DNA from 2 places in the Sulfitobacter sp. W027 genome. Region 2 is predicted to be linked to the other one. Evidence: riboswitches for the same ligand, from Rfam matches in the RefSeq annotation. Region 2 holds a riboswitch; the other holds the start of a gene.
What was found. A riboswitch is a leader RNA that binds a small molecule or an ion and turns the genes downstream of it on or off. The one in region 2 is predicted to bind thiamine pyrophosphate.
Positions count from the first base shown of each region.

Region 1 (15,068 bases), 1.6 Mb from region 2:
TCAGCGGCGAGGCGGCGAGGCCCATCAAGCCAATCGCCTCCACCCCGCCGCGCCGCCGGGTGGCGATCCAACCCGCCATCGGCAGCGCCAGCAGGGCCAGCACCGCCACGCTCAACCCCACTACCAGAACGCTGTTCAACGTGGCCTGCCAAACCGAAGGCGGCAGTTGTCCTAAACCAACCAACCCGCGCAGCATCACAGCCCCTAGAGGCAGCAGCAAAAACAAGGCAGCGAGCATAATTACCACCCCATCCAACACCCGTTGCCCTCCGCCCCGCGCATCCCAGCGGCGCAGGGGGCTGTCCAATCCGCCGCCCATACTGATCGGCGGAATAAGCCAAAGCGCCGCAACCGCCGCAGTGCCAGCCAGAACAAGCTGCACTACCGATAATAGCGCGGCGAGGCCCAGATCAAAATCAAACCGAAACGCCTGATAGATCGCCAGTTCAATCGTCGTCGCACGCGGTCCGCCGCCCAGCGTCAACGCCACGGCAAAACTCGTTAGGCAAATCACGAAAATCAGCGCCGCCACCCCGGGCAACACCTGCCGCAACATCGGCCATTCAAGCGTCAGAAACAGCGCGCGGGGCGTCATCTGTAGCTGTCCGGCCAGCCGAAACCGCTCGGACGGGATGCTTTGCCAGCCTTGCAGCAAAAGCCGTGTCGCCAATGGAAGGTTAAAGAAAACATGGGCCAGAACCACGCCGTGCAGCCCGTAGATCGACACCGACGGCAGGCCTAGAGCCGCACCAAACTGGTTGAGCACGCCCGAACGGCCAAAGACCGTCAGTAGCCCCAGCACCGCCACGATCACCGGCAGGACAAAAGGCGCGCCGAGTAGCGTAATCAACGCCCCCCGCCCCCAGAACCGCCGCCGTGCCAAGGCCCGCGCGACCGGTACCGCGAGCAGAACGGACAACACCGCCGACCACACCGCCTGCGTGACGGTAAAACGCACCGCCGCCCAATCCGCGGCCCCCAGCCCCGCCGCCACATCGGCCGCCATGAAAATGGCGACCAAGGCGGCGAGGATCAAGCCCGCGACCAGAGCGGCGGCGAAAAGCCCCGTCTTGTTGCTTAGCGCGACAGCGCGGTCAGCCATTCGTTCACGGCCTCTTCCCGGAGCGCAGGTACATCGGCATTGGGCACCAACAGCGCCTTACCGGGCTGGATCATCCCGTCGAACCCTTCGGGCAGACCATCCTGAGGCGTCACGGCAGGATACATCCAGTTGGTCGTCGGCAGCACCGACTGTGCGGCATCAGAGACGAGGTATTGCAGGAATTGATCCGCCAGTTCCGGCTGATCCGACCCCGCAAGTTTCCCCGCCACTTCGATCTGCATATAGTGGCCTTCGTCAAAGAGCGCGGCAGTCTTGCTGTCATCCTCTTCCGCGATCAGGTGGTAGGCGGGGGATGTGGTGTAGCTCAGCACCATGTCGGCCTCGCCTTCGAGGAAGAGACCGTAAGCTTCGGACCAGCCTTTGGTCACGGTCACGACGTTATCCGCCAGCGCAGCCCAAACCTCGGATGCGTCGTCGCCGTAAGCCGCTTTGACCCACATCAGCAGGCCCAAACCGGGGGTCGATGAGCGCGGGTCTTGGATGACGATCTTCAAATCGCTCTCGGCCAGCGTTTTGAAATCGGCAGGGGCCGCAAGATCGGTGCCGTGAACAAAGGCAAAGTAGCCCCAGTCGTAAGGGACGAATACGTCATCTTCCCAAATGATCGGCAGGTCGTATTCGGCTTGCAACCCGCTCGGCGCAAACAACTCTGTCTCCTTGGCGGCGGCGACAAGGCTGGTGTCGAGGCCCAACACGATATCCGCGTCAGAGCGTGCGCCTTCGAGCTTCAGCCGTGCCAGCAAGGCCGCGCCATCGCCCATACCGACAAATTTCAGATCGCAGCCGCATTCGGCCTCAAAACCCTTTTCGATGGCCGGGCCGGGGCCCCATTCGGTGACGAAACTGTCGTAGGTATAGACTGTCAGTTCAGGCGTCTCCGCCCATGCAGCCGATGCGCCCATGACGCCCGCAGCAAGTGTAAGATACTTCATTGCATCCTCCTTTTGCGGCGAAAGGTAAAAGGTGGATGTCTGTCCGGACCTTCCCTCCGCCGGTGTTAACCGGTTCAGGTTCAACGGGTCCGCGCAACACGCACATCTCAGCCGAAAGGCCCCCCGAGGTAGCGTCAGGGGTAGATGCCCCCCACACAATTGGCAAGGCAAATCCCCTTGAGGCAGGGCGCTGCCCCCGCTAAGGGTTTGACAACAGGAGGTCCGCCCATGTCGATCAACAGCTTTGGCCATCTTTACCGGGTCACCACATGGGGCGAGAGCCACGGGCCCGCCCTTGGCGCCACGATTGATGGCTGCCCCCCCGGCGTGCCGATTGACGAAGCGATGATCCAGCAGTGGTTGGACAAGCGCAAACCGGGCCAGAACAAATACACCACGCAGCGGCGTGAAGCGGATGAGGTGCGGATATTATCCGGCACTTTCGAGGGCGTCACCACCGGCACGCCGATCCAACTGATGATCGAAAACACCGATCAGCGCTCGAAAGACTACGGGGATATCAAGGACAAGTTCCGCCCCGGTCACGCCGACATCACCTATTTCCAAAAATACGGCATCCGCGACTATCGCGGGGGTGGGCGTTCCTCGGCGCGCGAGACGGCGGCGCGGGTGGCGGCGGGCGGTCTGGCGCGTGAGGCGATCAAAGCGTTGGCGCCGAACCTGAAAATCACCGGCTATATGGTGCAGATGGGTCCACATAAGATCGACCGGGATGCGTTCGATTGGGACCAGATCGAGCATAACCCGTTTTGGGTACCCGATGCCAAGGCGGCAGGCGACTGGGCCGCGTATCTCGACGGGCTGCGCAAATCGGGCAGCAGCGTCGGTGCAATCATCGAAGTCACCGCGCGCGGCGTGCCTGCGGGGATCGGCGCGCCGGTCTATGGCAAGCTCGACACCGATCTGGCCGCCGCGATGATGAGCATCAATGCCGTCAAAGGCGTGGAAATCGGCGAAGGCATGTCGGCGGCGATGCTGACGGGCGAATTGAACGCCGATGAGATCACCATGGGGCCGGAGGGGCCGGAGTACTCCTCCAACCATGCGGGCGGTATCTTGGGCGGGATCAGCACCGGGCAGGATGTGGTCGTGCGTTTCGCGGTCAAACCGACGTCCAGCATCCTGACCACGCGGCGCACCATCACCAAACAAGGCGAAGAGACCGAGATCATCACCAAGGGCCGCCACGATCCCTGCGTGGGCATCCGGGCGGTGCCCGTGGGCGAGGCGATGATGGCCTGCGTGCTGCTGGATCACCTGCTCCTGCACCGCGGGCAGATCGGAACCAACCGCGGACGGATTGGCCCCGAAGCATGAGGACCAGAGCATGAAAGTCGATGATTTCTCCGCCCGCCCCGCCCTTGGCGTCGGGCTGAAGATCACGGCGATTTTGCTCTTTACCTGCATGTCCGCGATCATCAAGTCGCTGGCCGACGACGTGCCGGCGGGCGAGTCGGTCTTCTTCCGCTCTTTCTTTGCCATTCCGGTGATCCTGATCTGGCTGGCACAACGCGGCAAACTGAAAAGCGGGCTCAAGACGAAGAACCCGATGGGCCATGTCTGGCGCGGGCTGTTTGGCACTACTGCGATGGGCCTGACCTTCACTGGCCTTGGCCTGCTGCCCCTGCCAGAGGTCACCGCCATCGGTTTCGCCACGCCGATTTTTACCGTCATCCTTGCCGCCGTGCTGCTGGGCGAGCAGATCCGCCTGATCCGCGTCACCGCCGTCGCGATGGGGCTGGTGGGCGTGATGATCATCCTCTGGCCGCGGTTCAGCAATATCGGCACGATGGAGCAGACGGCCACCATTGGCGCGCTGTTGATCCTGATGGCGACGATGGTGCGCAGCCTTGTGCAGATCCACATTCGCCAGCTGGTGCAGAACGAAGACACCGCCGCGATCGTCTTCTACTTCTCCTGCACCGCGTCGCTGCTGGCCCTTTGCACCCTGCCCTTTGGTTGGGTCATGCCGGATCTGCAAACCTTCGGCCTCTTGGTTCTGGCCGGGCTGATTGGCGGAGTGGCGCAAATTCTGATTACCTCGGCCTATCGCTTTGGCTCGGCTTCGATGCTGGCGCCCTATGACTATACCTCGATGCTTTTCGCCATCGTGCTGGGCTATGTCTTCTTTGCAGAACTGCCGACGATGATGATGCTGGCGGGCGCGGCGCTGGTGATCAGCGCGGGCGCATTGGTGATCTGGCGCGAGCGCCAATTGGGGATGGAGCGCGGCAAGGCGCGGTCTGTTACCGATCCGAAGGCATGATCTAATGCAGGCTTTCGCCTGACCCGCCCTCTGCCTATGGTGCCCCGAAACCAGCTAAAGGAGTTGACCGATGAGCGATGCGGATCCGCAAGACCACAAGGAAAAGATGCAGCAGCGTCAGGCCGAGCAGCGCGCCAAGGTGGCCGAGCTGCAAGACCCAGAAAAAGGTCTGGTGCTGGTTCACACAGGGCCAGGCAAGGGCAAATCCTCTTCTGCTTTTGGCGTTGTCGTACGCGCCCTTGGATGGAAACAGCGCGTCGGCGTGGTGCAGTTCATCAAGGGCAAATGGAAGACAGGCGAGCGGCTGTTCTTTGAACAGCTGGACGAGGTGACATGGCACACGATGGGCGAAGGTTTCACCTGGGACACCCAAGACCGCAACCGCGACATCGCCGCCGCCGAAGCTGCATTCGGCAAGGCACGCGAAATGATGGAGAGCGGGGACTATGACCTTGTGGTGATGGATGAGATCAACATCGCCATCCGCTATGAATACCTCAAGATCGAAGACGTGATCGCCGGGCTTGATGCCCGCGACAAACGCACCGCCGTCGTGCTGACAGGCCGCGACGCCCGGCCCGAGCTTTGCGACTATGCCGATCTGGTGACCGAGATGTCAGAGGTGAAACATCCGTTCAAAGCAGGCATCAAAGCGCAGCGCGGCGTCGACTACTAAGACACGAAAAAGGATCGCCCTTCCAAGGGCGATCCTTTGGCTCTCACCGCTCAGATGATTTTCAGATCGCAGCGCCCTTAGGGTCAAGCGTCACTGTGTAAAGCTCGGTATCGGCGCGGTCCATCAGGCGCACTTTCATCTGCTGGGTCTTGGCGTCGATATCGACCAAGCCAAAGAATTGCAGTCCGGCGGAAGGCGGCAGGTTCACCTGACCTTCTTCCGGCGCTTTGACGTATTTCAACTCGGGGCCAAAGGTGCCGTCCAATTCGTTCGGGCCAAAGGTGCCTGCGTGTAGCGGGCCCGAGACGAACTCCCAGAACGGATCAAAGTCTTGAAACTGCGCCTTGTCGGGGTTGTAATAATGCGCGGCGGTGTAATGCACATCCGCCGTGAACCAAACGACGTTATCGACCTGCGCGGTCTTGATGAAACGCAGCAGCCCTGCAATCTCTTGCTCGCGGCCCTTGGCGGCACCGTTGTCGCCATTGGCAACCGCCTCGGCCCCGCCGCCAACGACCAGACCGATGGGCATGTCGCAGGCGATGACCTTCCATGTGGCCGACGAATTGGTCAACTCGCGCTTGAGCCATGCCATCTGTTCGGCCCCGAGGATCTCTGTGGCCTGCGACATCTCGGTCTGCATGTTCTCGCTGTTCGGCCCCCGGTAGCTGCGCAGGTCAAGGAAAAAGACATCCAGCATCGGACCGTAGTTGATCTTGCGGTAAACCCGGCCCGGCTCGGCGGGGGTGATGCGCAGCGGGGTCATCTCATGGAAGGCTTGCGAGGCCCGGGCGGCGAGGACATGGATCGACTTCTCGCTATAGCGGTCGTCTTCCATCAGGCTGCGCGAAGAGGACCAGTTGTTTACGACCTCATGGTCATCCCACTGCATGAACGTCGGCACATGGGCGTTCATCTCGCGCACATGGTCGTCCATCAGGTTGTATTTCCACTGGCCGCGATATTCGTCCAGCGTCTCGGCCACCTTGCGTTTTTCGTCAATGATGGTGGTGTTCTTCCACATCGTGCCACCGTCAAGCTGCACCTCATCCTCAAGCGGGCCATCGGCATAGATGGTATCTCCGGAATGCAGGAAGAAGTCGGGGCGGTGTTTGGCCATAGTCGCATAGGTCCGCATGCCCTCATCGTCGATGCCCCAGCCCTGACCGGCGGTATCGCCCGACCAAGCAAAGCGCACATTCCGGCGGGCGGCCGGCGCGGTGCGGAAACGACCGATGATCGGCTCAGAGGTGGCGTTGATGTCGCTTAAATCGGCGGCAGTGAAACGGTAAGAGATATCTTGATCTGAGGGCAACCCTTCAACCAGACGCTTCACCGCCAAATCGTGGTTCGGCAACGCGTTCATCGGCGCCAGTCGGCGTGCGTTGGCAAAGCTTTCGGTGGTGGAGACCTCAACCTGCACGCGGGCCGGACGGTCTGTGCGAGTCCAGATCATGCCCGAGTTCGTGTCAACATCACCCGATTGCACGCCATGGGTGAACACCGGGCGCGATGCGGCGCGGCTAAGGCTGGGCATGGCGAGGCTTGCTGCAAAAGCGGTAGAGCCCGCCAGCACAGCGCGGCGGGTTGGGCGGATCAATTTGGTCATCCTAGGCTTCCTTTAGGAGGTGGCAATGACCGCACAGAACCCCCGGCGCGTGACAGGACGCCGACAGGTAGGTGACTATTTGACAAAGCTTTGGTGACAGGGCGGTAACGTGTTACCAAAATTACTGACTGAACTTCTTCTCGTAACATTTAGATTGAAACGAATCGTCCCCACGTGTAAATTGCGTAGCAACAACAGGAGTACCCCCATGCAGGCATTCATCTGCGACGCGCAGCGCACCCCCATTGGCCGTTACGGCGGCGCCCTCTCTTCGGTTCGCGCCGACGATCTGGCCGCGATCCCGCTGAAGGCGCTGATGGAGCGGAACCCGTCGGTCGACTGGGCGCGTGTCGATGATGTCATCATGGGCTGCGCCAACCAAGCGGGCGAAGACAACCGCAACGTAGCGCGCATGGCCGCTCTGCTGGCGGGCCTGCCCGTCGATGTGCCGGGTGCCACAATTAACCGTCTTTGCGCCAGCGGCATGGATGCCGTCGGTGTCGCTGCCCGTGCGATCCGCGCCGGAGATATGGACCTCGCCATCGCCGGTGGGATCGAAAGCATGTCCCGCGCGCCTTTCGTGATGCCAAAGGCCGAAACCGCCTTTTCGCGCAGCAATGCTGTCTATGACACGACCATCGGCTGGCGCTTTGTGAACCCAAAGATGAAGGCGCAGTTCGGCGTGGATTCCATGCCTGAGACCGCCGACAACGTTGCCGCTGACCACGACGTGTCGCGCGAAGACCAAGACGCCTTTGCCGCCCGCAGCCAGCAACGCTGGACTGAGGCGGATAAAAAGGGCCTCTTTGCCGAGGAAATTACCCCCGTCACGATCCCACAGCGCAAGGGTGACGACGTAATCGTCGACCGCGACGAACACCCCCGCCCCGGCACCACGCTGGAAAAACTCGGCAAGCTGCGCGGCATTAATGGCGCCGACCTGACCGTCACCGCAGGCAATGCCTCGGGCGTCAACGACGGCGCTGCGGCGATGCTGCTGGCCTCGGAGGCCGGCGTGAAAGACCACGGCCTCACCCCCATCGCCCGCGTCGTCGCCATGTCCGCCGCAGGTGTCGAGCCGCGCGTCATGGGCATCGGCCCGATCCCGGCGGTGCGCAAGGTGCTGAACCGCGCCGGCCTGACCATTGAGCAGATGGATGTGATCGAACTCAACGAGGCTTTCGCGAGCCAAGGCCTCGCCACCCTGCGCGCCCTTGGCGTGCCGGACAACGCACCCCATGTGAATGCCAACGGCGGTGCCATCGCCATCGGCCACCCCTTGGGCATGTCCGGCGCGCGTCTGGTGATGACCGCGGCGCTGCAACTCAAGCGGACGGGCGGCAAATACGCGCTATGTACCATGTGTGTGGGCGTGGGTCAGGGCGTCGCCCTGATCCTCGAAAACGCAGGCTGAGACTTCTTTCCGAGAAAGGAACAGACCGATGTATGCACAGATGATCAAATCCACCGGCAAGGGCGTCAAAACCCTTGACGAAATGGACCCCGACGAGCGCGCCTTTCAGGAGCGCATCGACGCGGGCGGCAAGATCGAGCCCAAGGACTGGATGCCCGACGGGTATCGCAAGAACCTGATCCGCCAGATCGGACAGCATGCACATAGCGAGATCGTGGGCCAATTGCCCGAAGGCAACTGGATCACCCGCGCGCCAACGCTGGAGCGCAAGGCGATCCTTCTGGCCAAGGTACAGGACGAGGCCGGTCACGGCCTCTACCTCTACTGCGCCGCCGAGACGCTCGGGGTGACCCGCGACCAGATGACCCGCGACCTGCTGTCGGGTAAGATGAAGTACTCCTCGATCTTCAACTACCCGACCCTAACATGGGCCGATATGGGCGCGGTCGGTTGGCTGGTCGACGGCGCCGCGATCATGAACCAGGTGCCGCTGCAGCGCACTTCTTACGGGCCCTACGCCCGCGCCATGGTGCGGATCTGCAAGGAAGAGAGCTTCCACCAGCGTCAGGGCTTCGACATCATGATGAAGATGGCCAATGGCACGGAAGCACAGCGCAAGATGGCGCAGGATGCGCTTAACCGTTTCTGGTTCCCGGCGCTGATGATGTTCGGCCCCTCGGACAAGGATTCGGTCCACTCCGCGCAGTCGATGGCCTGGAAGATCAAGATGAACACCAACGACGAGCTGCGCCAAAAGTTCGTCGACGAAACGGTGCCGCAGGCTGAATACCTCGGCCTCACCATCCCCGACGAGACCCTGAAGTTCAACGAAGAGACCGGCCATTACGATTTCGCCGAGCCGGACTGGGAAGAGTTCTTTCAGGTGCTCAAGGGCAATGGCCCCTGCAACACCGAACGGCTGGCGGCGCGCAACAAGGCTTGGGACGAAGGCCGTTGGGTGCGCGAGGGGCTTCTGGCCCACGCCGAGAAAAAGCGCAGCAGACAAATGGCAGCGGAGTAAGCGACATGAGCAGCCCTGAATCCAGTGAATACGACGGCACCGAAGCCGCCCCGCACGGCAAGGCGCGGGCGACCGAATGGCCGTTGTGGGAGATTTTCATCCGCGGCCAGCACGGGCTGAGCCACCGCCATGTCGGCAGCCTACATGCCGCAGACGCCGAAATGGCGATCAAGAACGCCCGCGACGTCTATACCCGCCGCAACGAGGGCGTGAGCATCTGGGCGGTCGAGGCCAGCGCCATTGCCGCCTCCTCGCCCGAAGAAAAAGGCGCGCTTTACGAGCCGGCGAACGACAAGGTCTACCGCCACCCGACCTTCTACGACATTCCCGACGAAGTGGGGGCGATGTGAGCGACCCCAAGTTCGAATTCCTCTGCCGGATGGGCGACAACGCGCTGGTGCTCGGTCACCGCGTCTCGGAATGGTGCGGTCTCGCCCCGGTGCTGGAAGAGGACATTGCGCTCGCCAACGTGGCGCTCGACCTGATCGGGCAGACGCAGCTTTGGCTGGGTCTGGCAGGCGAGGTCGAAGGCGCGGGACGTGACGCCGACGCACTCGCCTTTCATCGCGATGTCTGGGACTTCCGCAACATCCTGCTGGTCGAGCAGCCCAACGGCGATTTCGGCCAGACCATGATGCGGCAGTTCCTGTTCGACGCATGGCATCTGGCGCAGCTCACCGCGCTGATCGATTCCTCCGACAAGCAGATCGCCGCAATTGCGGAAAAGTCGGCCAAGGAGGTGACCTACCACCTTGAGCGGTCCTCCGACACGGTGATCGGTCTTGGCGACGGGACAGAGGAAAGCCACTGCCGGATGCAGGCGGCGCTGAACCTGCTCTGGCCCTACGTGGGCGAGATGTTCATCGGTGACGACGTCGATAAGGCGATGGTCGAGGCCGGCATTGCGCCCGCGCCCGAAAGCCTGCGGGCGGATTACGACCAATTGGTGGGCGACACGCTGATGGCGGCGACCCTGACCAAGCCCGAGGACGACTTTGCCCATAGGGGCGGGAAGACCGGTGCGCGGCACAGCGAGCATCTGGGCCATATGCTGACCCAGATGCAGTGGCTGCAGCGCGCCTACCCGGACGCCACATGGTAAAACCCACGCCCCACAGCCGGCCCGCCCCCGCGCCGGTGCCGGGGGTGGTGCGAGGTGCCGCCCAACACGGCCCTGCCTTGGGCGAGAAGCCCACGCTAGAGATGGTTTGGGCGTGGCTCTCGGCGATCCCGGACCCCGAGATCCCGGCGATCTCGCTCACCGATCTGGGCATTATCCGCAATGTAGAATGGGACAACGACACGCTGGTGGTGACGATCACACCGACCTATTCAGGCTGCCCCGCCACCAGCATCATCAATCTCGACATTGAGACGGCCCTGCTCGGCCACGGGATCGAGAAGCTGGAGTTGAAACGCCAGCTCTCCCCGCCCTGGACCACTGAGTGGATGAGTGACACCGGCCGCGCCAAGCTCGAAGCCTATGGCATCGCCCCGCCCCGCCCCGCTGGCGGACCGCAGCACTGCCCGCACTGCAAATCCAAGGCGGTGGAGCGCATCAGCCAGTTCGGCTCGACCCCCTGCAAGGCGCAGTGGCGCTGCCAAGACTGCCTTGAACCCTTCGACTATTTCAAATGTATCTGAGGCCCCGATGAGCCAGTTCCACCCCCTGTTAGTGACTGATATTCACCACACCATCCGCGACGCGGTGGTGCTGACGCTGAAGCCGGAAAACCCCGAGGCCTTCGCCTTTACCCAGGGCCAATACCTGACCTTCAAACAGGATTTCGACGGCACCGAGTTGCGCCGCAACTACTCGATTTGCGCCGGGCTGGACGATGGCGAGCTTAAAGTCGGGATCAAGCGGGTCGATGGCGGCGCTTTCTCGACCTATGCCAATACTGAGCTCAGGGTCGGCGACGTGCTGCACGCCATGCCGCCACAGGGCAAGTTCTTCACCCCGATCGAGCCAGAGGTGGCCAAGAACTACCTCGGCTTCGCGGGCGGCTCGGGCATCACCCCGGTGCTGTCGATCCTGAAAACCGTGCTGAAACGTGAGCCGCAGTCGACCTTCACGCTGGTCTATGCCAACCGCGCGGTGAACACGATCATGTTCCGCGAGGAACTCGAGGACCTCAAGAACCGCTACATGGGGCGGTTGACGGTGATCCACATCCTCGAATCCGGGCAGGACATGGAGCTCTTCGAGGGCCGCGTCGATCAGGACAAATGCAACGCGCTGTTCAAGCACTGGATTCAGATCGACACGATCGACACCGCCTTCATCTGCGGACCGGAGCCGATGATGCTGGCGATTGCCGAGGCGCTGAAGACCAATGGTCTCAGCGAGGAACAGATCAAGTTCGAACTGTTCAGCGAAAGCCAGCAGGGCCGTCTGGCGAAACAGGAAATGGCCAAGCGCAGCGAGGGCCAGAAGGGCACCGAGATCACCGTTATCATCGACGGCGCGCGGCGCAGCTTCTCCATGCAGAAGGGGCAATCGGTCCTCGAAGCCGCGTTGGAGAACGGACAGGAAGCGCCGTTCTCCTGCAAGGCCGGGGTTTGCTCGACCTGCATGGGCAAGGTGCTTGAGGGCGAGGTCGAGATGATCTCGAACCACGCGCTTGAGGACTACGAGGTCGAGCGTGGCTATGTGCTGACCTGCCAGAGCTACCCGCTGAGCGACACGCTCGTCATCGACTACGACACTCACTGAAGGAGCCGACATGCGCGATATTCACAGTTACGCCGCCGGCGAATGGCTGGCCCCCGGCGCCGGCGCCCGCAATATCGCCAGCGCCATCACCGGGGAGGTGATCGCGCAGGCTGGCAACGACGCTCTGGACGCGGGCGCGATGCTGGGATTTGCCCGCGACCGTGGCGGCCCTGCCTTGCGCGCCATGACCTTCCACGACCGCGCGCGCATGCTGAAGGCGCTGGCGTTGCACCTGATGGAGCACAAACAGGCGCTTTATGACCTGAGCTACGACACCGGGGCCACGCTCTCGGATCACAAGATCGACATCGACGGCGGTATCGGCACCATGCTCGTCTTCGCCTCCAAGGGCCGGCGCGAGATGCCGGACGCCCATGTCTACCTCGACGGGCCACCCGAGCAGCTGGGCCGCGCGGGACAGTTCATGGGGCGGCACATCTGCACGCCGCTGCAGGGCGTCGCCGTGCATATCAATGCGTTCAACTTCCCGGTCTGGGGGATGCTGGAGAAACTCGCGCCGACCCTGCTGGCGGGTGTCCCGGCCATCGTGAAACCGGCGACCGCCACCTGCTACGTCACCGAACATTGTGTGCGGCTGATGCTGGACAGTGGGCTGCTGCCCAAGGGCGCGCTGCAACTGGTCAGCGGCGGCTTGGGCGACATGCTCGACCTGCTCGGCTGTCAGGATGCCGTGGCTTTCACCGGCTCCGCCGACACCGCGCTGAAGCTGCGCGGCAATCCGAAGCTCATGGAAAACTCCGTGCGCTTCACCTCCGAGCAGGACAGCCTTAACGCTTCGGTCCTCGGCCCCGATGCCGTGCCGGGCACGCCCGAGTTCGACCTTTTTGTCAAGGAAGTGCAGCGCGAGATGACCGCCAAGGCGGGGCAGAAATGCACCGCGATCCGCCGCATCATGGTGCCGCAGTCGCAGGTCGACGCGGTGATCGCGGCCCTGTCCGAACGGCTCGCCAAGACCACCATCGGCGATCCCCGCGCCGAGGACACGCGCATGGGCGCGCTGGTCTCGAACAGCCAGAAACGCGATGTGCTGGAAAAGGTCGGGCTGCTGAGCGCCGAGGCCGAGCGGGTCTTCGGCGATCCGGAGAATTTCACCGTGAAGGGCGCCGACCGCGACAAGGGTGCCTTCCTGCCCCCGATGCTGTTCCACTGCGCCGATCCGGACAGCGCCGAGCGCGTGCACGACACCGAAGCTTTCGGCCCGGTCTCAACCCTCATGCCCTACCGCGACCTGCCGCACGCGGTGCGGCTTCTGAACCGCGGGCAAGGCTCGCTTGTCGCCTCTATCATCACGAACGACGGTGAGGTGGCGCGAGAACTGACCATGGGCTCCGCCGCCTTCCACGGGCGGCTCTATTTTAACAACCGCACGTCTATGGCTGAGGCCACGGGTCACGGCTCTCCGCTGCCGCATATGGTGCATGGTGGGCCGGGCCGCGCAGGCGGGGGCGAGGAATTGGGCGGCATTCGCGGCGTCATGCATTACATGCAGCGCACCGGCGTACAGGGCAGCCCGGACATTCTCACCGCGATTGGCCGGCAATGGGTGCCGGGTGCGACCGAGATCTCGGACCGCGCCCACCCCTTCACGCGGCGCTTCACTGAATTGGATCTGGGCGAAACGTTCAACTCGCCTGCCCGCGAAGTTTCGCTCGAGGATATCGAAACCTTCGCCCATTTCACCGGCGACACCTTCTATGCGCATATGGACGACGAGGCCGCCGCCGCGAACCCGTTCTTCCCCGGTCGCGTCGCGCATGGCTACCTGCTTCTGAGTTTCGCAGCAGGTCTCTTCGTGCAACCCGATCCCGGCCCGGTGCTGGCCAATACTGGCCTCGACAACCTGCGCTTTCTCGAGCCGGTCTCGGCGGGCGACAGCATCAAGGTCCGGCTCTCGGTCAAACACAAAACCCCCCGAAACGAGGAATACGGCGAGGTGCGCTGGCATGTGACCCTAACCAACCAGCGGGAGGAAGCGGTCGCGGAATACGAACTGCTGACGATGAATGCCCTCTGATCCCCCCCTCCCCGCCGTCGCAGTCTTCGCGGGCTTGGGCGGTCAGCGCGTTTGGTCGCTGATGGTCAGTCTTTTCGGCGATCTTGCCCAAGGGCATGGGGATGCAATCGACGGGCCGGTCCTGTCCACAATCATGGCCGCGCTCGACGTGCGGCCAGAGGCGAGCCGTGTGGCCCTGCACCGGCTGCGCAATGACGGCTGGTTGCAATCACGCAAGGTGGGACGGATCAGTCAGCACAGTCTCACTGCGCAGGGTCGCGCGGAAAGTGTTGCGGCCAGCCCCCGCATCTACGCCGCGCCGCCGGATCTATCAGAGCCGTGGCAAATGGTGATGGTCGAGGAGAATGGCCGCGATACCGACGGCGCCCTGCGCAATGCAGGCTTCATCGCCGCGATGCCCCGCGCCTATGTCGGGCGAATCGACAGCGCGGCACCTGAAGGCTTCCTTGCACTGCCCGGCAACACCCCACCAGATTGGCTGCGCCGCGCGGTGGAGCCTGCGGAACTGGAGGCTGATTATTCCGCGCTGCTGTCCGCGCTTACCGCACTTGAGGACGAGTTGCCCCGCGCGGACCAATTGAACGCTTTGCACGTGGCAGTGCTGCGCTGCCTTATCGTGCACAATTGGCGGCGTTTGGTGTTGAAACACCCTGCCCTTCCCGGCGGATTGATCCGTCCCGAATGGCCCGGTTACCAATGTCACCTCAGGGTCGACCGCTTGCTGCACCGCTATCCGCGCCCGGCATTGCAGGAACTGGCCGCCGCGTCGGCAGCCGCCTAACGGCTGGTAAAGCCCCGCTTTCCCATGCCGGGGAAGCGCGGTATAGACGAAACCATGACAAATTACCTCTATCAGAACGACTTGCCGGATGACCTCGACCTCGGGCCGTTGGTTGCCATTGATTGCGAGACGATGGGCCTACATCCGCACCGCGACCGGCTGTGCGTCGTGCAACTGTCGGGCGGCGACGGCCATGCGCATCTGGTGCAAGTCGCCAAGGGTCAGACCGAAGCGCCGAACCTCTGCGCCTTGCTGGAAAACCCGCATGTGCTGAAGCTGTTTCACTATGGACGCTTCGACATTGCTGCGATGCTGAACGCTTTTGGCGCGACGGCTGCGCCGGTCTATTGCACCAAGATCGCGAGCCGTTTGATCCGCACCTATACCGACCGCCACGGGCTCGCGAAGCTCTGCCAAGAATTGCTGGGCGTCGATATCTCGAAACAACAGCAATCCAGTGACTGGGGCGCCGAA
Region 1 is NZ_CP083564.1:203,101-218,168, reverse strand. It holds gene K3759_RS01025 (thiamine/thiamine pyrophosphate ABC transporter permease ThiP) at 1-1,102, opposite strand, end outside; gene thiB (thiamine ABC transporter substrate binding subunit) at 1,078-2,055, opposite strand; TPP riboswitch at 2,090-2,191, opposite strand; gene aroC (chorismate synthase) at 2,284-3,393, shown strand; gene K3759_RS01010 (DMT family transporter) at 3,404-4,342, shown strand; gene cobO (cob(I)yrinic acid a,c-diamide adenosyltransferase) at 4,413-5,018, shown strand; gene K3759_RS01000 (alkaline phosphatase) at 5,080-6,627, opposite strand; gene pcaF (3-oxoadipyl-CoA thiolase) at 6,836-8,041, shown strand; gene paaA (1,2-phenylacetyl-CoA epoxidase subunit PaaA) at 8,070-9,062, shown strand; gene paaB (1,2-phenylacetyl-CoA epoxidase subunit PaaB) at 9,068-9,412, shown strand; gene paaC (1,2-phenylacetyl-CoA epoxidase subunit PaaC) at 9,442-10,164, shown strand; gene paaD (1,2-phenylacetyl-CoA epoxidase subunit PaaD) at 10,266-10,706, shown strand; gene K3759_RS00970 (2Fe-2S iron-sulfur cluster-binding protein) at 10,714-11,778, shown strand; gene paaZ (phenylacetic acid degradation bifunctional protein PaaZ) at 11,789-13,813, shown strand; gene K3759_RS00960 (PaaX family transcriptional regulator C-terminal domain-containing protein) at 13,803-14,594, shown strand; gene K3759_RS00955 (ribonuclease D) at 14,649-15,068, shown strand, end outside.
Region 1: linked by a shared signal. The riboswitch ahead of thiB (thiamine ABC transporter substrate binding subunit) and the one ahead of thiD (bifunctional hydroxymethylpyrimidine kinase/phosphomethylpyrimidine kinase) in region 2 are both predicted to bind thiamine pyrophosphate.

Region 2 (15,068 bases):
TGCATCTACGATTGCAGCTATTGCATCAACCGCGTGTCGTCCAACGTGGATCGGGCGCGGTTCAGCGTGGATGAGGTGGTGAAACTGACCATTGAGTTCTACCGCCGCAACTATATCGAAGGGCTGTTCTTGTCCTCGGGCGTGATCCGCTCCCCCGATGCGACCATGTCCGACATGGTGCAGATCGCCCGCAAGCTGCGGCACGAGGAGAACTTTCGTGGCTATATCCACCTCAAGACCATCCCCGATGCCTCGCCCGAGTTGATTGAGGAAGCCGGTCTTCTGGCCGACCGTCTATCCATTAACGTGGAACTGCCCACCGACAGCGCGGTCCAGCAATATGCGCCCGAGAAGAAGCCCGAGCAGATCCGCCGCGCGATGGCGAATGTGCGGATGACCAAGGAGGCGAGCAAAGAGAAATCCTTCTCTGGCAAGCGCCCGCCCCGCTTCGCGCCCGCCGGTCAATCCACCCAGATGATCATCGGCGCGGATGGGTCGAACGACGCCACAGTGCTGGGCCAATCGACGCGGCTTTACTCCAGCTACAAGCTTAAGCGGGTTTATTACTCCGCCTTTTCACCGATCCCCGACAGTTCCGCCAAACTGCCGCTGATCCGCCCGCCGCTGCAACGCGAACACCGGCTGTATCAGGCCGATTGGCTGCTGCGCTTCTATGATTTTCAACTGGACGAGATCACCTCCGTCACCCGCGACGGCAATCTCGACCTTGAGGTCGACCCCAAGCTCGCATGGGCGCTGGTGCACCGCGAACACTTCCCGCTCGACGTCAACCGCGCCAGCCGCGAGATGCTGCTGCGGGTGCCGGGGTTTGGCGTCAAAACGGTGAATCGCATCCTCGCCGCCCGCCGCCATCGGTCCCTGCGCTACGAAGACCTGACCCGCATGGGCGCCTCGATGAAAAAGGCCCGCGCCTTTGTCACGGCAGGCGGTTGGTCGCCCGGCACGCTCACCGACAGCGCCAACTTGCGCGCGCGTTTCGCGCCGCCGCCCGAGCAGTTGACCCTGTTCTGATGCACCGCGTCTCCCTGCCCCCGATCGGCACCGCGAAGGCATGGCGCGAAGCGGCGCGCGGTTTTCTGGCCGCCGGCGTGCCGCCCGAGCAGATCCTCTGGGGCGACCATGCCGCCGTGCCGGACCTCTTTGGCGGCGAGGCCGCACCGGTGGCTACGGGCCGCGTCGCGGTGCCGCGCAGCTTTATCTCGATGGCCGAGACGGCGGTCTGGCACAGCGATCCCGAACGTTTCGCGCGGCTCTATGCCTTTCTCTGGCGCGTAAAGGACGCGCCGCATCTGATGTCCGACCGGGGCGATGCCGATCTCGCGGTCTTGCGGGGGATGGAGAAGAACGTCCGCCGCTGCCAACACAAGATGAAGGCCTTCGTCCGCTTCCGCGAGATCGGTGACCCGAACGCCCCGCGCCGCAGCTTCGCCGCGTGGTTCGAGCCCACGCATCATACGGTGGAGCCCACGGCGGATTTCTTCGTGCGGCGGTTTGCGGACATGGATTGGCGCATCCTGACGCCCGATGTCTCGGCGATCTTCGAGAACGGCAAACTCACGTTCCAAGAGGGCCACGAAAAACCCGACCTGCCCGAAGACGCGGGCGAGCAGCTATGGATCACCTATTTCCAGAACATCTTTAACCCCGCCCGCCTCATGGTGAAGGCGATGCAGTCCGAGATGCCCAAGAAATACTGGAAAAACATGCCCGAGGCCGCTTTCATCCCCCAGATGATCGCCGAAGCCCCGGCCCGCGCCCGCGCCATGGCCGAAGCGGCACCGACCCTGCCACCCGTCCGCATGGACCGCGTGCAGGCGCAGCTTTCAGCCTTCTCATCCGCTTGGGACGGCCCGATGGAAGAACTGCCCTATGCCATCCGCGCTTGCACCCGCTGCCCGCTGCATTGCCACGCAACGCAAGCCGTGCCGGGTGAAGGGCCGCGGGATGCCGATCTCATGGTCGTGGGCGAACAGCCCGGCGATCAGGAGGATCTCGCGGGCCGTCCCTTCGTCGGGCCGGCGGGACAGATGTTCGACCGCATCGCCGGTGAGGCCGGGCTCGACCGCGAGGCGGCCTTTGTCACCAATGCCGTCAAACACTTCAAATTCACCGCCCGGGGCAAGCGCCGCATTCACCAGCGCCCCGAGACGCCCGAGATCGACCAGTGCCGTTGGTGGATGAACGCCGAAGTGGCGCAGGTGCAGCCGAAGCTCATCCTCGCGATGGGCGCCACCGCGGCGCAGAGCCTCACCGGCAAGGGCACGGGCATTCTCAAGCGGCGCGGCACAATCGAGGCGGGGCCGGAGGGCATCCCGGTGCTGATCACCCTACACCCCTCCTACCTGCTGCGCGTACCCGACCCCCGTGTGCGCGAGGAGGCCGAGGCGCAGTTCCGCTCCGATCTGGCGATGGCGGCGCGGATGATGGCCGAGGCGGCTTAATCCTCGGGATCGATGACCTGAAGGGCACCGTCGGGTAGCGGGCGTTGCAGCTTTGGCAGGTCGGCGGTCTCGGCGCTCAGCCAGCGTTGCACCTCATCGGGCGTGGTCAGGATCACCGGCATCGCCTTGGGGTGCACGGCGCCGACCTCGGCATTGGGCTCGGTGGTCAGGAAACCGAAAAGGTTGTCGGTGGTCTCACCATCCTTGAGCTTTCGCACGGACGTCCACTGCGTCCAGACCCCGGCAAAAAAGGCCAGTGGGCGGTCCTCGCCAAGCGCGAACCAGATCGGACGTGAGCGTTCGCCGGGGCGGTTCAGCGGCTCGGAAAAGGCGGTGAAGGGCACGACGCAGCGCTGCTCCGGCACCAGCCAGCGCCGCCAATGCGGTGAGGCGATGTTGCGGATGTTGGTCACACCTCGGTCGGTCTTCTTGCCCTTGAGCGCAAAGGCCGGCGAGGGCATCCCCCACCGCATCATCTCCAGCACCGCATCATCTCCAGCACCGGGCCGGTGTCGCCGTGGCGCACCACCGGGGCCGGATAATCGGGGTAGATGCCGGGCATCGGCGGCAGATTGCCCGCGCGGTCCTCGATCCCGTCGAACCAGCCGCGGATCGCGTCCTGCCCCTTGGTGAGGGAGTAGAGATTGCACATTTTCGCCTCCTGTCGCCGCCCTTGGCTCAGTAGATGCGGTTTTTCCGCGCCCCGGCAAGAGCTTCGCGGCACCGCTCAAATCTTTGACAGAACCGCAGTTCATCGTTTATGAATAGAACAAAATGTGAACATATGGAGTCGTGCATGACAACCGATTCTACATATGGGCAGGTCCTTACCCTGCCGCGGCGCAGGCCGTCGACACCCCCCGAACCGGGGGTTTTGGCCAGTCATGCGCCGCTGACGGATGTCTTTCCCGGTGCCTTCGCCAGCGCCCCGGCCACCGGTTTCGTGCTGTCGCTGCTGCCGCGCGGCAAGGGCCCGGTGCTCTGGGTGCAGGACTTCCTGTCGCGGCGCGAGAACGGCGCGCCCTATACCCCGAGCCTTGCGGCTTTCGGGCTGGAACAGCCGGTGCTTCTGGTCACTGCCAGCCACCCGCGCGACGTGCTCTGGACGATGGAGGAAGGCGCGGCCTGCGCGGGGCTCTCGGCCGTGGTGGGCGAGGTCCATGGCGGGCCCGAGGTGCTGGATTTCACCGCCACCAAACGGCTGTCGCTCAGGGCCGAGGCCTCAAATGTGCCGCTCTATCTCATTCGCAGCGGCGATCCCGGCGGCTTGAGTGCGGCGCGGATGCGGTGGCGCATTTCCTCGCTGCCCTCTCAGGCCCATCCATACGATGCGCAGGCCCCCGGCGCGGCGCGGTGGGACCTCGAGCTGTTTCGTGCACGTGGCCATGCGCCCGGCCGCTGGGTGGCCGCCCATGAGCCCGACAAACGCCACAGCCCCCGCGCCGCGGATCGTCTCCGTCTGGTTCCCCGAGCTGACGATGGAGCGGTGGCGCCGGGTGATCAGCCAATACCGCAGCGTTCCGGGGGATGAGGTGCCGGTGGTCCTGTCCCGCGATGGGACCCATGGGCCGGTGGTCCATGGGCTGAGCGCCGCCGCCCGCGCCCGGGGCATCGAGATCGGCGCGCGGGTGGTCGACGTGCAGGCGATCCACCCCGATCTGCATGTCGAGCCCGCCGATCTGGAAGGGGATATCGCCCTGATCAAGCGGCTGATACATTGGGCGCGGCGCTGGTGCCCCTGGACGGCGCGGGACGTCGACCACGGCCTGCTGCTCGACGTGACCGGCTGCACCCATCTCTTCGGCGGCGAGGCGGCGATGCTGCGCGACATCCGCAGCCGCTTTGCCCTGCAGGGGCTGACCGCGCGGCTTGCCATGGCCCCCACCCCCGGCGCTGCGCAGGCGCTGGCGCGCTTCGGCTCCGGCGCGCAGATTTGCACCGCCGAGGATGTGGCCTCCGCCCTCGCCCCCCTGCCCGTCGCCGCCCTGCGGCTCGACGCACAGACCACGCGGCTCTTGGACCGGCTCGGTCTCAAGACCATCGGCGCGCTCAGCGATCTGCCCCGCGCCGCGCTGATGCGCCGCTTCGCCAGCCTGAAGCCCGAGCGCAACCCGCTGATCCTGCTCGACAAGGCCTTGGGCAAAGCCTCTGACCCGCTCAACGCCCCGCCCGATCACCGCCATTTCATGGCCCGCAGCCGCCTGCCCGAGCCGGTGCTTGACCCCGCCCCGCATCTGCCCGCATTGGTCGAGGACCTCTGCGGGCAACTGGCCCGCGCCGAACTGGGCGCGCGGCGGCTGCGGCTGACGGTCTACCGCATCGACGGCGACTGGCGCGGCCTCGACGTCGCCACCGCCCGCGCCAGCCGGGATGCCGCGCATCTGCGCCGGCTCTTCGACGGCAAGCTGGAGAATATCGACAGCGGCTTCGGTTTTGATTTGCTGACGCTGGAGGCGCTGGCCAGCGAGCCGCTGCCGCTGATGCAGGACCACCTCGACGGCAAGCGCGACCCCTCGGCGGATGTGGCCGGGCTCTTGGACCGTCTGGTGGCCAAGCTGGGGCCGGGAAAGGTCAGCTGGCCGCAGTGGCGCGAGACCCATAAGCCCGAACGGGTGGAAGAACGCGCCCCGGCGCTGCAGGCCACCCCCACCGCCGCCCCCACGCTGCTGCGCGAGCGCCCCCTGCGGCTGCTCACCCCGCCCGAAGAAGTGCGCGTCATCTATGCCGTGCCCGAAGGCCCGCCCTCGCAGTTCAACTGGCGCCGCGTCACCTACAAGACCACCCGCCACGCGGGCCCCGAGCGCATTGCCCCCGAATGGTGGCGCGACCGCCCCGGCACCCGTCTGCGCGATTACTACAAGGTGGAGGTCGAAGGCGGCCAGCGCTTCTGGCTCTACCGCGAGGGCGTGATCCACGACGGCCGCGGGGCCGAGCCGCGCTGGTTTCTGCATGGGATGTTCGCCTGATGCCGGAGCAAGAGGGACATAAACGCCGCACGCTGGGCGAGGACGTATTCAGCGCCCCGCCCCGGGCGGACTACGTCGAATTTGGGCTGGCCAGTTGCTTCTCCTTCCTGCGCGCCGCCTCGGATGCGGTGGATCTGGTGGAGCGGGCCTATCAGCTTGGCTACGACAGCCTCGGCATCGCGGATCACAACACCCTGGCGGGCGTGGTGCGGCTGCATGTGGAGGCGGAAAAGGCCCATATCCGCCCGCTGATCGGCGCACGGCTGGTGCTGCTCTGCGGCACCGAGATCCTCGCCTACCCGCAGGACCGCGCCGCCTATGCGCGGCTTTCCACCCTGCTCTCGGCGGGCAAGATGCAATCGGTCGACGGCGAATGGCAGCAAAAGGGCGAGACCCATCTGACGCTTGAGATGCTGCAAAGCCATGCCGAAGGGCTGCACCTCATCGTCATGCCGCCCGAAAACCTCGATGTCTTTGCCGCTGGCCTGCCGCGTCTGGTGAAAGCACTGCCGGACATGCGGCATGTGGGCGCAAGCTTCCTTTATCGTGGCGATGACCGGGCCCGGATCAACCGCTTGGACGCACTGGCCCGCGCCCATGGGCTGAGGATTTTGGCCACCAACGACGTGCTCTACCACGCGCGCCACCGGCGGCCCTTGCAGGACGTGATGGTGGCGATCCGCGAGGGCGTGATCGTGCCCAAGGCGGGCTACCTGCTGGCCGCCAATGCCGAACGGCACCTGAAATCGCCCGAGGCGATGCTGCGCCTCTTCGCCGACTGGCCCCATGCCATCGCCGAGACGCGCCGTCTGGCCGACCGCATCGCGTTCCGCCTCACCGATCTGGCCTATGAATACCCGCATGAGATCGTCCCCGAAGGCCGCACGCCCATGGAGGAACTCGCCCGCCTCACATGGGAGGGTGCTGCGCGGCGCTACCCCGACGGCGTGCCCGAGGCGGTGGAGAAGACCATTCACAAGGAATTCGCCCTCATCGGGTCCAAAAAGATCGCCCGCTATTTCCTGACCATCTACGACATCGTCCGCTTCGCCCGCGAGGAGGCACAGCCGCCGATCCTCTGCCAGGGGCGCGGCTCTGCGGCCAATTCCGCCGTCTGTTTCTGCCTCGGCATCACCTCGGTCGACCCGGCGGTGCACAACCTGCTCTTCGAGCGGTTCCTGTCCGAGGAACGCGACGAGCCGCCCGACATCGACGTGGATTTCGAACATGAACGACGCGAGGAAGTCATCCAGTATATGTATGGCAAATACGGCCGCCACCGCGCCGGGCTTTGCGCCACGGTGATTCATTACCGCCCGCGCTCGGCGATCCGCGAGGTCGGCAAGGCGATGGGGCTCAGCGAAGACGTGACCTCAAAGCTTGCGGGCACGATCTGGGGCAGTTTCGAGGGCCAGATGGACGACGACCGCGCCCGCGAGGCGGGGCTGGACCTGTCCGACCCCTATCTGCGCATGGTGCTGAAACTGGCCAGCCAGATGATTGGCATGCCGCGCCACCTATCCCAACACGTCGGCGGCTTCATCCTGACCGAACGCCCCCTGACCGAGATCGTGCCCATCGGCAACGGCGCCATGCCCGAGCGCAGTTTCATCGAATGGGACAAGGACGACATCGACGCGTTGCAGATCTTCAAGGTCGATATCCTGGCCCTCGGCATGCTGACCTGTATCGCCAAATGTTTCGACCTCATTGAGGCGCATTACGACCGCCCTCTGGAACTGGCGACCGTCCCGGTGGAGGACCACGAGGACGACGCCACCGGGCGGCCCACCTATGATATGCTCTGCCGGGGCGACAGTCTGGGGGTCTTTCAGGTCGAAAGCCGCGCGCAGATGGCGATGCTGCCGAAACTGCGCCCGCGCGTCTTCTACGATCTAGTGATCGAAGTCGCCATCGTCCGCCCCGGCCCGATCCAAGGCGACATGGTCCACCCCTATCTGCGCCGCCGTCAGGGGCTGGAAAGCGTCGTCTACCCCGCCCCCGGCCCGGCCTATCCGCAGGACGAATTGTTCAGCATCCTCAGCCGGACCTTGGGCGTGCCGATCTTTCAGGAACAGGCGATGAAGATCTCCATCGACGCGGCACGGTTCTCGCCCGCCGAGGCCAATGAACTGCGCAAGGCCATGGCCACCTTCCGCTCGCGCGGGACGATTGAAAAGCTACAGGACAAGATGGTGGGCCGGATGACCAAGCGCGGCTATGACCCGGTCTTCGCGCAGCGCTGTTTCGACCAGATCAAGGGGTTTGGCGAATACGGATTTCCCGAAAGCCATGCGGCGAGTTTTGCCAAGCTGGTCTACGTCTCGTCTTGGATGAAATGCCACTACCCGGCGGCCTTTGCCTGCGCGCTCTTGAACTCGCAGCCGATGGGGTTTTATGCGCCCGCGCAGATCGTGCGGGACGCCCGCGAGCATCAGGTCGAGGTGCGCGATGTGGATGTGAACCTCTCGGACTGGAACTGCACGCTGGAACCCTGCGGCGACGGATTTGCCCTGCGCTTGGGGCTGCGCATGGTGGACGGGCTGCAGGAGAAGGCCGGCGCGCGGATCATGGACCGGCGCGAGATGCCTTACGCGGATGTCGAGGACCTCAAGAGCCGCGCAGGCCTCGACGCCAAGGCGATCCGTCAACTCGCTGCCGCCGACACGATGCGCAGCATGGGGATCGACCGGCGCCAGGCGCTTTGGCAGGCACAAGGGCTGCGCGACGCGCCTGCCTTGCCGATCTTCGACCATGCCGAGGCTTCGGCCCGCGGACCGGAGCCGGAAGTGCATCTGCCGGTGATGCCGAAAGCCGAACAGGTGGTGGCCGACTACCAGACGCTGCGGCTATCGCTGAAGGCGCATCCGATGTCTTTCTACCGCTCCAGCCTCGCCGCACAGGGGTTTTCCTCGGCCCGGGACCTCTCGCGCATGGGGCATGGGAGGCGGGTGAAACTGGCCGGGCTGGTGCTGGTGCGGCAAAAACCCGGCAGCGCCAAGGGGGTGTGTTTCATCACGCTGGAGGATGAATTCGGCGTGGCGAACCTCGTGATCTGGCCCAATATGTTCAAGCTCTACCGCCCCACGATCATGTCGGCGCGGCTTCTGGTGGTCGAGGGCCGCGTGCAGACCGACGGGCGGGTGATCCATGTGGTGGCCGACCGGCTTGAGGACCGCTCTGACAGGCTTGCTTCGCTGTCGGACGCACCGATGCCCGGGATCACTACGCGGGGCGATCATCCAACCCACCCGCTGCCCGGTCAGGTGGCGATGCATTCGCATCCACGCGACGCGCGTGTGATCCCCAAGTCGCGGGATTTTCATTAACGAATCTTCATGTAGTAGATGAAGTAACTCCCGCAAGAATCTGAAAATTATATACAATACATAAAATAACCGTCACCAGTTGACCCCGCCACCCCGCCTCGCTAGCCTGCCCGCAATCCGTTGGGGTGCCGCAAGGCTGAGAGGTGAAAACCGACCCATCGAACCTGATCCGGGTCGTACCGGCGTAGGGAACGGAACCACGCATCGGCCCCATGCGGCCCGTCGTTTATCCCGTATCCACACGCCCTAGGCCCATCTAACACATGGGGGCCAAATGGCGTTTCAAGCACTGACGATTGCGGGGTCCGACAGCGGCGGCGGGGCGGGGATTCAGGCCGACCTCAAGACCTTCAGCGCGCTTGGCGTCTATGGGGCGAGCGTGCTCACCGCCGTGACCGCGCAGAACACCCGCGCGGTCACCGGGGTCGAGATGATCTCCCCCAAAATGATCCGCGCACAGATGGCAGCGGTTTTTGACGATCTGGCGATTGGCGTGGTCAAAGTCGGTATGTTGGGCGATCCAGAGACGATCAATACTGTGGCCGAGGGGCTGGCAAGCTGCGCTGCTCCTGTGGTGCTCGACCCGGTGATGGTGGCGAAATCCGGCGATGCGCTGCTCTCTGCCGAGGCGGTGGCGACCCTGCGCGACCGGATGCTGCCCCTCGCCCATGTGCTGACGCCGAACCTGCCCGAGGCCGCACGGCTGCTGGACAGGCCGGAAGCCACCGATGAGGCCACCATGCTGGAACAGGGCCGCGCCCTGCTCTCTGCCGGTCCCGGCGCGGTGCTGATGAAGGGTGGGCATGGCAAGGGGCAGACCTGCGTCGATCTGCTGATCACCGACGATGAAACCCTGCGCCTTTCCGCGCCCCGCCAGCATACCGCGAACACCCACGGCACCGGCTGCACCCTCTCTGCTGCCATCGCCGCAGGGCTGGCGCGGGGGCAGAGGCTGCAAGACGCCGTACAGGCGGCCCACGCCTATCTGCAACGCGCCATTGCCGCTGCCGACACCCTCAACATCGGCAGCGGCCACGGGCCGGTGCACCATTTCCACGCGGTCTGGCGCAATGAGTGACGTCACCATCATCGGCGCAGGGGTTGCGGGGCTCTGGGCCGCACAGGCCTGTCTGGCGCAGGGGCTACGGCCTCGGTTGGTTGACCGCAAAGGCACGCCCGGCCCGCATGGGTGTTCGTGGTGGGCGGGCGGGATGCTCGCGCCCTTCTGCGAAGGGGCGGTAAGCGAACCTGCGGTGGTGAGCCACGGACGGCGTGCCGCGGTGCTGTGGGGAGAGGTCACGGAAGTCACCCACAGGGGCACGCTGGTCCTCGCCCCCGAACGTGACCGCGCTGAAATCCAGCGGTTTGCCGACCGGACCGAAAGCCACAGCACTTCCGACGCGGAGGCCATCGCGACCCTAGAACCGGACCTCGCAGGGCGTCATCGGCGCGGGCTGTTCTTTGCTGAAGAAGCGCATCTGAACCCGCGCCAAGCGCTGCATGATCTGTCCGAAACGCTCACCGCCCAAGGAGTGAAGGTCGAGACCACGCCCCTCACCCCTTCGGAGGTCACAGGCCCGGTGATTGACTGCCGAGGCATGGCCGCCAGCGCCGACCTACCCAGCCTGCGTGCGGTGCGCGGCGAGATGATCTTGCTGCGCGCGCCTGAGATCACCCTCACCCGCCCGATCCGCCTGCTGCACCCGCGCCACCCGCTTTATGTGGTGCCGCGTGGCGACGGACTTTACATGCTGGGCGCGACCCAGATCGAAAGCGCCAGCCGCGCCAAGATGACGGCTCGCTCGGCGCTGGAATTGCTCTCGGCGGCCTATGCGCTCGACCCGCGCTTTGCCGAAGGGGAGATCGTCGAGATGGGCGCGGACCTGCGCCCGGCCTTTGCCGACAACCTGCCCGGCATCGTGCAACGCGGTGCAGTGCTGCACCTTAATGGATTGTTTCGGCATGGATTTTTAATGGCGCCGGCCTTGGCCGAACAAGCGGCGGCCTTTCTTGCAACAGCGACAACGAGGGATTTATTCCGTGAAGATTGAAGTGAACGGCGAGACGCGTGAGATCACCGCCGCGCAGCTTGGCGCGGCCTTGGCCGAACTAGGCTGGGGCGAGGCGAAAGTCGCCACCGCGCTCAACGGCGCCTTCGTTCCCGCAGGCGCTCGGAGTGCGACGACGCTCAGCGATGGCGACCGGCTCGAAGTTCTCAGCGCCATGCAGGGGGGCTGAACGATGCGCGACTTTTACGGCACCGCCCTGCCCCTGCCGCTGATGCTGGGCACCGCGCGCTACCCGTCGCCCACCGTGATGGAGGCCGCCTTTCGCCAAAGTGCCGCCCCGGTTGCAACCGTTTCGCTGCGCCGCGAACAGGGCGCGGGTCAGGCGTTTTGGGACATGGTGCGCGGGCTTGGCGTGCATCTGCTGCCCAATACCGCCGGTTGCCATTCCGCGCGCGAGGCGATCACTACAGCGCAGATGGCGCGGGAGTATTTCGGCACCAATTGGATCAAGCTGGAGGTCATCGGTCATGCCGACACCCTGCAACCCGATCCCTTCGGGCTGGTCGAGGCCGCCGAGGCGCTCTGCGCCGATGGGTTCGAGGTCTTCCCCTATACCACAGAAGATCAGGTGCTGGCTGCCCGACTGGTCGATGCGGGCTGCCGGGTGCTGATGCCTTGGGGTGCTCCAATCGGCTCCGGGCTGGGGCTGAACAATCTCCACGGGCTGCGCAGCCTGCGGGCGGCATTTCCCGATGTGGCCATGGTAATTGACGCAGGTCTCGGCCTGCCCAGCCATGCGGCGCAGGCTTTGGAGATGGGGTTCGACGCGGTGCTCCTGAACACCGCCGTCGCCGAGGCCCACGACCCCGCCGCCATGGCCGAAGCCTTTGCACTGGCCTGCCGCGCGGGGGCTCTTGCCGCCGCTTCTGGTCCCATGGGTCAACGCGACATGGCCGTGCCCTCCACCCCCGTGATCGGAAAGGCTTGGCTATGACCCTCCCGCGTTTTTATCCCGTTTTTGACAGCGCTGCATGGGTAGCACGGGCAGTGCCCTTGGGCGTGAGGCTGGTGCAACTTCGCATCAAGGATGCACCTGAAGAGGTGTTGCGGAGCGAGATCACCACCGCGCTTGACCTCTGCCGCCAGCACGGCGCGCTGCTGGTGGTGAATGACCACTGGCAACTGGCGATCGAACTGGGGGCCGAGTGGCTGCATCTGGGCCAAGAGGATCTGGACGTGGCCGACATCCCCGCCATCCGCCGGGCGGGACTCAAGCTGGGCCTATCCACCCATGACCATGCTGAGCTTGGCCGCGCGCTGGCCCTCGCCCCCGATTACATCGCGCTTGGCCCCGTCTATCCGACGATCCTGAAAAAGATGAAATGGACCGAACAGGGGCTCGACCGGCTGACGGAATGGAAAGCGCGGATCGGGGATATCCCGCTTTGCGCCATCGGCGGAATGAGCGTCGCCCGCGCGCCGGGGGTCTTTGCCGCCGGGGCCGATACGGTGGCGGCGGTCACGGATATCACCCTGAACCCCGACCCCGAAGCGCGGATGCGCGAATGGCTTGAGGTGACGGCATGAGCCGCTATGCCCGCCAGACCGTTCTGCCGCAGGTCGGTGCCGAGGGACAGGCTCGGCTGGCTGCGGCGCATGTGCTGGTCGTTGGTGCCGGAGCGCTGGCGGTGCCGGTGCTGCAATATCTCGTCGGGGCCGGTGTTGGGCAGATCACGTTGGTCGATGGCGATGTGGTGGCGATGAGCAATCTGCACCGCCAACCGCTCTACCGGATGGATGATATTGGCAGGTCCAAGGTCAAGGCCGCCGCCGAGGCGATGGCGGCTCTGAACCCCGAGGCGACGGTTACGCCCCGCGCTGAATGGCTCACCCCCGCCAATGCGCCCGCGTTGCTTGCGGAATGCGATATCGCCCTCGACTGCGCGGATACGTTCGCCGCCAGTCTGACGCTTTCGGATGGGGCCTTGGCACAGGGCAAACCGCTGATCTCGGCCTCCGCGCTTGGACTGTCGGGCTATGTTGGCGGCTTCTGTGGGCCTGCCCCGTCGCTCCGCGCCGTTTTCCCCGACCTGCCGCAGACGGCAGCCACCTGTGACACGGCGGGCGTCTTGGGCCCTGTGGTGGGGATGATCGGCGCGGCGCAGGCGCAGATGGCGCTCTCGGTGCTGCTGGGGCTGTCGCCCTCCCCGCTTGGGCAGCTGATGATCTGGGACGCCGCACATTGGCGCATGTCGGGCTTTCGATTTGACGCCGCGCCCGAGCCTGAAACGCTGACGCCTTTCATAGCCGAATGCCAGATCACCCCCCGCGATCTGGTCATCGACCTACGCACCGAAGCGCCCGCCCCCTTCTCGGCCCAAGCACGCCATGTCCCGCCCGAGGCGCTGCCAGACCTGCCGCTACCACCCGATACATCGCGCATCGTGCTCGCCTGCCGCACCGGCCTGCGCGCCCATCACGCCGCTAACACCCTTCGCACCCGCTGGCCGGTCCAGATCGCCCTGCTGGCCCTGCCCGGCGCCTAATCCTTTCCTGAACAAACACTATATTGGAGCCTCTCCCTTGAAAAATATCTTCGCCCCCCTCGCCTTCACACTGATCACCGCCCCCGCCATGGCCCAAGACAAGATGACCGTCATGCTGGACTGGTTCATCAACCCCGATCATGGGCCGATCATTCTGGCGCAGGAGAACGGCTATTTCACCGATGCGGGGCTGGAGGTTGAACTGATCTCCCCCGCCGACCCGAATGAGCCGCCGCGCATGGTCGCGGCGGGTCAGGTCGATCTTGCGGTCTCCTACCAACCAGAACTGCATTTGGCCCAGCGCGAAGGGCTGGACCTGCGCCGTGTCGGCACGTTGATTGAGACCCCGCTCACCTGCCTTGTCGTCCGCGCCGATGGCCCGGTGGAGGAGATGGCCGACCTTAAAGGCCGCAAGGTCGGCTTTGCCGTGGCGGGCGTGCAGGAGATGCTGCTGGACGCAATGCTGAGCAACAATGGTGTGGACCCCTCAGAGGTTGAGCAGATCAACATCGGTTGGTCGATCTCGCCCGCGTTGATGTCAGGCCAAGTTGATGGTGTAATCGGCGCGTTCCGCAATTTCGAGTTGAACCAGATGCAGATCGAAGGCCATGAAGGCCGCTGCTTCTATCCCGAAGCCGAAGGCGTGCCCGCTTATGACGAACTGATCTACGTCGCCAATGCCGAGGATATGGACCGCGACATGATCGCCCGCTTCCTACGCGCTACTGAGCGCGCCGCAGCGGATATCGTGAATGATCCGACCGCCAGCGGAGAGACCTTCTTTGCCTCCGACGCCGAGTTGCGTAACGAGTTGAACACCCGCGCGTGGGAAGACACTTGGCCGCGTTTTGCTACCCGCCCCGCTGCCGTGGACCATGGGCGCTACGATCGTTTTGAGACCTTCATGCAGGAAAGCGGCGTGGTTAAGACGACAATCCCTGCCACCGATCTGGTAGTGGATGTGACCGCGAAGGCCAAGCCATGACGGCCACCGACTATGGCCGAGCCTTTGCCGCATGGCGCGCTGGGGCCGGACAGGATTGGCGGGATTACACCCGCCATGCCTTCGTCGAAGGGCTGCGCGACGGCACCCTGCCACAGGCGAGCTACCTGCATTACCTGCGGCAGGATTACGTCTTTCTCATCCACTTCGCCCGCTCTTGGGCGCTGGCTGCAGCAAAGGCGGAAACGCTGGATGAGATGGCCGCCGCCAGCGCCACAGTCCATGCGCTGGTCCATGTGGAAATGCCCCTGCATGTGGAAACCTGTGCGGCCCACGGCATTGACCGCGCAGCGCTTGAGGCCACGGCAGAGGCATCTGGCAACCTCGCCTATACGCGTTATGTGCTTGAGGCCGGCTATTCAGGGGATTTCCTCGATCTCATGGCCGCCCTCGCGCCCTGCGTGCTGGGCTATGGGGAGATTGGGCTAAACCTTCAAGGCAGCAGTGGCCCCTATGCGGACTGGTGCGCCGTCTATGGAGGGCAGGAGTATCAAGCGCTTTGCCGGGACGTGGGGGCGCTCATAGACGGTGCCGTAGAGCGGCGTCTTGGGCCAGATTGGCAATCATTACCGCGCGCGAAAACCCTGCAAGCGCACTTCGATACCGCCACGCGGCTTGAGGTGGGCTTTTGGGACATGGCGTTCTCGCCCGCATCGGCATGACGGGGCCAGCCATTCATTTGTCGGGGGGGCTTGAGGGGGCCGAGGCCACCTTGATCAACGGATGCGACATCACCCTGCCTGCCAGTCGATG
Region 2 is NZ_CP083564.1:1,999,793-2,014,860, forward strand. It holds gene K3759_RS09790 (putative DNA modification/repair radical SAM protein) at 1-1,032, shown strand, start outside; gene K3759_RS09795 (UdgX family uracil-DNA binding protein) at 1,032-2,462, shown strand; gene K3759_RS09800 (SOS response-associated peptidase family protein) at 2,459-2,938, opposite strand; gene K3759_RS09805 (hypothetical protein) at 2,935-3,114, opposite strand; gene K3759_RS09810 (ImuA family protein) at 3,259-3,993, shown strand; gene K3759_RS09815 (DNA polymerase Y family protein) at 3,941-5,428, shown strand; gene K3759_RS09820 (error-prone DNA polymerase) at 5,428-8,757, shown strand; TPP riboswitch at 8,869-8,965, shown strand; gene thiD (bifunctional hydroxymethylpyrimidine kinase/phosphomethylpyrimidine kinase) at 9,032-9,835, shown strand; gene K3759_RS09830 (FAD-dependent oxidoreductase) at 9,828-10,808, shown strand; gene thiS (sulfur carrier protein ThiS) at 10,798-10,995, shown strand; gene K3759_RS09840 (thiazole synthase) at 10,999-11,760, shown strand; gene K3759_RS09845 (thiamine phosphate synthase) at 11,757-12,353, shown strand; gene K3759_RS09850 (HesA/MoeB/ThiF family protein) at 12,350-13,312, shown strand; gene K3759_RS09855 (ABC transporter substrate-binding protein) at 13,350-14,297, shown strand; gene K3759_RS09860 (TenA family protein) at 14,294-14,977, shown strand; gene K3759_RS09865 (ABC transporter ATP-binding protein) at 14,944-15,068, shown strand, end outside.